One region of the Streptomyces citrinus genome, then DNA from elsewhere that is predicted to be linked to it. Evidence: riboswitches for the same ligand, from Rfam matches in the RefSeq annotation. Region 1 holds a riboswitch; the other holds the start of a gene.

The links. Region 1 has a riboswitch for cyclic di-AMP ahead of V2W30_RS18870 (M23 family metallopeptidase). Riboswitches for the same ligand answer to the same signal wherever they lie in the genome.
Positions count from the first base shown of each region.
Region 2: it holds a riboswitch for cyclic di-AMP, as region 1 does, so the genes downstream of both, V2W30_RS29940 (M23 family metallopeptidase) here and V2W30_RS18870 (M23 family metallopeptidase) in region 1, are expected to answer to the same signal.

Region 1 is NZ_CP146022.1:4,045,379-4,048,897, reverse strand. Features, by position in the region: gene V2W30_RS18880 (MFS transporter) at 1-933, shown strand, start outside; gene V2W30_RS18875 (PP2C family protein-serine/threonine phosphatase) at 1,029-2,141, shown strand; cyclic di-AMP (ydaO/yuaA leader) riboswitch at 2,346-2,492, shown strand; gene V2W30_RS18870 (M23 family metallopeptidase) at 2,504-3,519, shown strand, end outside.
Region 2 is NZ_CP146022.1:6,432,217-6,435,735, forward strand. Features, by position in the region: gene V2W30_RS29935 (pitrilysin family protein) at 1-1,192, shown strand, start outside; cyclic di-AMP (ydaO/yuaA leader) riboswitch at 1,443-1,606, shown strand; gene V2W30_RS29940 (M23 family metallopeptidase) at 1,619-2,407, shown strand; gene V2W30_RS29945 (GntR family transcriptional regulator) at 2,629-3,315, shown strand; gene V2W30_RS29950 (HPr family phosphocarrier protein) at 3,509-3,519, opposite strand, start outside.

The sequences.
Region 1 (3,519 bases):
GCCGACACGCTGCCGGTGCTCATCGGGGCGTCGGTCGCGACCGGGCTCGCGGGGGCGCTGTTCAATCCGGCGGTGCGCGCGTACGTCGCCGGGGAGGCGGGGGAGGAGCGCAGGGTCGAGGCGTTCGCCCTGTTCAACGTCTACTACCAGGCGGGGATCCTGCTCGGGCCGCTCGTCGGGCTCGCCCTGACCGGCGTCGACTTCCGGCTGACGTGCGCGGTGTCGGCCACCCTGTTCGCGGTGCTCTCCGTCGTGCAGACGGTCCGGCTGCCCGCGCGGCGGCGTACGGACGTGTCCGGGGACGACGGCCGGGGGCAGTGGGCGAGCGTCCTCGGCAACCGCGCCTTCTGGCTGTTCTCGCTGGCGATGACCTGCTCGTACGTCCTGTCCTTCCAGATCTACCTCGCGCTGCCGCTCACCGTGGAACGGCTGGTCGGCGACGGGACGGCCGGGCAGGTCGCGACCAGCGCGCTGTTCGTGGTGTCGGGGGTGGTGGCGCTCGCCGGGCAGCTGCGGATCACCGACCGGTGCCGGCGGACCTGGAGCCGGGAGCAGTGCCTGGTGGCGGGGCTCGCGCTGATGGGCGCGGCGTTCCTGGTGCCGGCGGCGGGCGGCACGGGGTGGGTCGGGATCGCCGGTCTGCTGCTGTGCGCGGCGGGGCTCGCTACGGCGACGGCCGTGCTCTACCCGTTCGAGATGGACACGGTCGTCTCGCTCGCGCGGGGGCGCTGGGTCGCCACGCACTACGGGCTCTACAACACGGTGTGCGGGGTCGGCATCACCGTCGGGAACCTGGCCGTCGGGGCGCTGATGGAGTCCGACGGCGTGTGGTGGGCGCTGGCCGGGGTGGGCGGTCTCGGGGCGGTGGCGCTGCACCGGATCGGGGCGTCGCGGACCGCTGTGGCGGCGAGCGCCGCGGGCCCGCCGGGGTAACCCGTACGGCCCACCCTGCTCGCAGCCGTCCCGGTCGCCGGGAACCCTTGGTGAGACGCCCGGACAGCGGGCGCGGACCTGGCGGGAGACGAGCGGTGGGGCAGCGAGGAGGGAGCCGGAACAAGCATCGCCACAGGTCGGACACCGGCGCCACCCGCACCTTCCTCCGGCTGCTGCCGCTCCTGCTCGTCCTCTGCGGCGCGCTCTACGAGTACTTCACCCCGGCCGGATTCTCCGGGGCACCCCTGTTCAGCGCCGCGCCGCTGGTCGCCGCCCCCTTCTTCCTGCTGCGCGGCACGCTCTGGACCGGGGTCCTGTCGATCGTCCTGATCATCGCCGTGCACCGCAGGTACACGGGGGAGTTCGGCTCCGACGTCATCACGGAGATCCTCACCGTGGCGACCGTGTGCGCGCTGGCCTGCTTCATCAACCGGATCGTGCGGCGCAACGACGAACAGCTCGCGTCCGCGCGGCAGATCGCCGAGGCCGCGCAGTTCGCCGTGCTGCCCGTGCCGGCCGGGCGGATCGGCGGGCTGGCCGTCGCCGCGCGCTACGAGGCGGCGCAGGCGGGGGCGTTCATCGGCGGGGACCTGTACGCGGTGCAGGACACCCCGCACGGCGTCCGGGTCGTCGTCGGTGACGTACGCGGCAAGGGCATGGGCGCGGTCGCCGCCGTCGCCGTGGTCATCGGCGCGTTCCGGGAGGCCGCCGAGCAGGAGGGCAGTCTGGAGGCGGTCGCCCAGCGGCTGGAGCGGGCGCTCGCCCGCGAGGGCACCCGGCGCAGCGGCATCGACGACTTCGAGGGGTTCACCACCGCCGTGCTCGCCGAGATCCCGCACGGCGACACGGTCGTCCGCGTCCTCAACCGCGGCCACCCCGAACCCATCGTGCTGCTCGGCGACGGCACCGTACGCGTCGTCGGACCCGACGAGGCGGCGCTGCCGCTCGGCCTGAGCGAACTCGGCAGCCGGCCCGACCGGTCCACCGTGACGGACTTCCCCGCCGGGGCCACCCTGCTGCTCTACACGGACGGGCTCTCCGAGGCGCGGGACGCGGACGGTGTCTTCTACGATCCCGCGACCCGGCTCGGCGGGCGCCTCTTCCCCGGACCCGACGAACTCCTCGCGGCGCTCGCGGTCGAGGTGCACGCCCACACCGGGGGCGCCGCGACCGACGACATGGCGCTGCTCGCCGTACGCCGGCCGTGACTCTCCGCATAACAATTGACGCACCGTCAGGATTGCGGCCGGTTCGAGTGCTCGGCCAAGTCGACCCGTTCCGCCCGATCTTGGCCTGTTAAGTCCTGGCCAAAGACGTGAACGATCAGTGGGAACGGCTTGGAATTAGTGTCGGCTGTCTATTAACGTTCGATAACGCAGCGCGGTCGTCCCAGCCGTCACAAGAGATGGCTCCGTGCGCACACGCTTAATCCCGCAAGGGAGCCGGGGAACCACCAACTTGGGGTGAATCGGACATCGTTGATGTGTCGGCGATGTCGGTAGGAGACCTTCCTGCTCCGAACCCGTCAGCTAACCCGGTAGGCGAGAAGGAAGGAAAGGAGAGCGCCCCCGTGGCGTCGAACCGGCCTGCCCCCGAGGCCCCCACGTTCTCCTACGGCTCCGCCGAAGCACCCGCTTTCGGCGTCGAGCAGGAGAGCTGGGAGGAGTGGAACCCCACCGAGGAGTCCGTCCGCCCCGTCCGCGGCAAGCACCGCGTCGCACGGCAGCGCGGCGGACTCGCCCGCAGCTCCACGGTCCTCGGCGTCGGCGTGATCGCCGCTGTCGGCGCGGGCGGCATCGCCACCGCGCAGGGCGGCAAGCCCGCGGTCCAGATCTCCATGCCCGACCTCTCGGCCGTCAAGGACTCGCTGCCGGAGGCCAAGTCGCTGCCCGGCGTGGGCGCGCTGATATCCGACGACTCCGACACCACCCCGGCCGCCGCGGCCGCCCCGCTCACCACCATGGGCACCGGCAGCGGACAGTCGGACGCCGGCGAGACGCTGCGCGCCCGCATCATGCAGCAGGCCGAGACGCAGCAGGACGCCGCCGACGCCGCCCAGAAGCAGGCCGCCGAAGAGGCCGCCGCGCGGCAGGCCGCCGAGGAAGCCGCCGAGAAGCAGAAGGCCGCCGAGACCAAGGCCGCCGCCGAGAAGAAGGCGGCCGAGGAGGAGGCGCGCAAGAAGGCCGAGGCCGAGCGCCTCGCCAAGCTCGCCAAGAGCTACAAGATCCCTGTCGCCTCCTACACGCTCACCGGCACGTTCGGGCAGCCCGGCGCCATGTGGTCCTCCGGCTACCACACGGGTCTGGACTTCGCCGCTCCCACAGGTACCCCGATCTACGCCATCCACTCCGGCACCATCACCGAGGCCGGCTGGAACACCGCGTACGGCTACCGCACGGTCCTCACCCTCGACGACGGCACCGAGCTGTGGTTCTGCCACCAGTCGTCGATGAACGTCACGGTGGGCCAGAAGGTCACCACCGGCGACGTCATCGGCCGCGTGGGCGCCACCGGCAATGTCACCGGGCCCCACCTGCACCTGGAGGTCCACCCCGGCGGGCAGGCCACCGGCATCGATCCGGCCGC
Region 2 (3,519 bases), 2.4 Mb from region 1:
CGACGGCGTCGCCACGATCATGGCGCGTGCCTTCAACGAGGGCACCGACAAGCACTCCGCCGAGGAGTTCGCGGCCGAACTGGAGCGCTGCGGCGCCACGATGGACGCGCACGCCGACCACCCCGGCGTCCGCGTCTCCCTCGAGGTGCCCGTCTCCCGGCTCCCGAAGGCGCTCGCGCTGCTCGCCGACGCCCTGCGCGCGCCCGCCTTCGCCGACAGCGAGATCGAGCGCCTGGTGCGCAACCGCCTGGACGAGATCCCGCACGAGAGCGCCAATCCGGCCCGCCGCGCAGCCAAGGAGCTCTCCCGGCAGCTCTTCCCGGCCACCGCGCGGATGTCGCGCCCGCGTCAGGGCACCGAGGAGACCGTCGCCGCCATCGACGCGGCCGCCGTACGCGCCTTCTACGAGAAGCACGTACGCCCCGCCACGGCCACGGCCGTGGTGGTGGGCGACCTGACGGGCGTCGACGTCGACGCCCTCCTGGGGGACACGCTCGGCGCCTGGACCGGCGACACCACCGAGTCCCGTCCCGTCGCGCCGGTCACCGCCGACGACACCGGACGGGTCGTCATCGTGGACCGCCCGGGCGCCGTGCAGACGCAGCTGCTCATCGGCCGCATCGGACCCGACCGGCACGACCGTGTGTGGGCCGCGCAGATCCTCGGTACGTACTGCCTCGGCGGCACCCTCACGTCGCGTCTGGACCGTGTCCTGCGCGAGGAGAAGGGCTACACCTACGGGGTGCGTTCCTTCGCCCAGGTGCTGCGTTCGGCGCCGGACGGGACGGGCGCCGCGATGCTCGCCATCAGTGGTTCCGTGGACACGCCGAACACCGGGCCGGCGCTCGACGACCTCTGGAAGGTCCTGCGCACGCTGGCCGCGGAGGGCCTCACGGACGCCGAGCGGGACACCGCGGTGCAGAACCTGGTGGGGGTGGCCCCGCTCAAGTTCGAGACCGCCGCGGCCGTCGCCGGCACGCTCGCCGACCAGGTCGAGCAGCACCTGCCGGACGACTACCAGGCCACGCTGTACCGCCAACTGGCCGCCACGGGCACCGTGGAGGCCACCGCGGCGGTCGTGAGCGCCTTCCCGGCCGACCGTCTGGTGACGATCCTGGTGGGAGACGCCGCGCAGATCGAGGAGCCCGTCAAGGCGCTCGGGATCGGCGAGGTGAGCGTCGTCGCCGGCTGACCGGACGCCCCGTACGACACCACGAAGCCCCGCAGGCCCCATAGGCCTGCGGGGCTTCGTGGTGTCGCTCACGTCCACAGTTGTCCATCTCTTGAACAGACTTGGATCGCATATGTCCGAATTGAGGTGGAGGTTGCCTGTCTGCTCTGTGGCATGCACTACAAAAGCCGGGATCCGTTTGTTGATTGAAAGATGTCCCGCTTAGCGTCGGTCCGGCTGCCCGCCAGACACACGTCGCGCCCGCGACACCGGGCAGTCATCGCCGAGTCCCCCAGGCGCGAGCCAGGGGAGCCGGGGACCCACCGCAGTCCCTGGGGTGAATCGGGCGCTCTTCCCGCGAGGGGAGGGGGCCCGTAGGAGACCTTCCTGCTCCGAACCCGTCAGCTAACCCGGTAGGCGAGAGGGAAGGAAAGGAACAGCCCCTTCATGGCGTTCACCCGTGCCACCGGGAAGCACCGTCGTCCGAGTCGCCTCACGCGTACCACCGCGCACGTCGCGGGCGTCGCGGCGCTCACCACGACGGGTGTCATCGGAGGCCTCGCCGCCCCGGCTCTCGCCGCCGACACCGCGGCCGCCGAGCAGAACGGTCTGACCCAGGCCATCGCCATCGGCGACTCCCTGGCCGACCAGATCGACGCCCAGGCCTCCGCCCAGAAGAAGGCCGCCGCCGAAGCCGCCGCCGAGAAGAAGGCGGCCGAAGAGGCGAAGAGGAAGGCCGAGGCCGAGAAGCGCGCCGCCGAGGCGAAGGCCAAGAAGGAGCGCGAGGCCAAGGAGCGCGCCGCCCGTGAGGCCGAGCGCAAGCGCCTCAACACCTACGTGGCGCCCATCTCCAACTCGTACGTCTCCACCGCCTACAAGGCGAGCAGCGGCCTGTGGTCCTCCGGCAGCCACACCGGTATCGACTTCCACGCCGCGAGCGGCACCGCGGTCCACGCCGTCGGCTCCGGCACCGTCGTCGAGGCCGGCTGGGGTGGTGCGTACGGCAACAACATCGTGATCAAGATGAACGACGGTACGTACACCCAGTACGGTCACCTGTCGTCCATCGGTGTCTCCGTGGGCCAGTCGGTCACCCCCGGCACCCAGATAGGCCTCTCCGGTGCCACGGGCAACGTCACGGGCCCGCACCTTCACTTCGAGGCCCGTACGACCGCCGAGTACGGCTCGGACATCGACCCGGTCGCGTACCTGCGCTCGCACGGCGTCAGCGTCTGACCCGTTCGACGGACCTCACGAAAGCCCCGGCTCATCGAGCCGGGGCTTTCGCGCGTGCAGACCACTCCTGTCCAAAAAATATCCATGGATTCAGGGCTGCCGTCGGAAATTCAGGGACGGTGGAATAGAGTCATTGGACAAGCGCGCTGATCGAGTGTCAATCGCGCTTGCAGGGGCGTCAATCGACCGCGTTTCGCGGGGATTAAGGCGGAGGTCGGGTCATGCGCATTCCCGCGCACTCGGTATGCACGGCGATCCGCGACGACATCGTCGCGGGTGTCTACGAGCGCGGCGGCAGGCTCACCGAGGAACTGCTCGCGCGCCGCTACGGAGTCTCGCGTGTGCCGGTCCGTGAGGCGCTGCGCACCCTGGAGGCGGAGGGGTTCGTCGTCACGCGCAGGCACGCGGGCGCGTGCGTCGCGGAGCCCACCGAGCAGGAGGCGGCCGATCTCCTGGAGATCCGCATGCTGCTCGAACCGCTGGGTGCGGCCCGCGCGGCGCAGCGCCGCACCGAGGCCCACCTCAAGGTCCTGCGCGGCCTGGTCAGGCTGGGCCAGGAGCGCTCCAGGCGAGGTCAGAGCGAGGATCTGCGCTCCCTCGGCGGCTGGTTCCACGAGACGCTCGCCCAGGCCTCGGGCAGCCCGGGTCTGATCGCCCTGCTCACCCAGCTCCGCCACAAGATCGCCTGGATGTACGCCGTGGAGACGCCGGCCCAGCCCGCCGAGTCCTGGGCGGAGCACGGCGCCATCGTCGACGCGGTGGCGCGCGGTGACGCCACGCGCGCGCGGACCCTGACCGCCCTGCACACCGAGCGGGCCACGGCGGCCCATCGGCTGCGCGTTCCCCGCGCGGGCGATCGTGTGAGGACTTCGCAACCTCCTGTAAACACGGCGGGGCTCCGCCATTAACAGGGGGGCCGTATACAAAGAAGTGCGCTATTCGCCGAATGGGTCGCGGAGTAATTGATGCTGCCCATTGATTTCCGGTGCGCGCTTTCCCGTACGTGAATTCAGGTGCGGCCGGGGGGGAAAGTAAAACAGCGGAGCCGCGCGACCCCGGGGGGAATCGCGCGGCTCCGCTGTTATTGCTGAGATCGATGACTCAGACGGTCT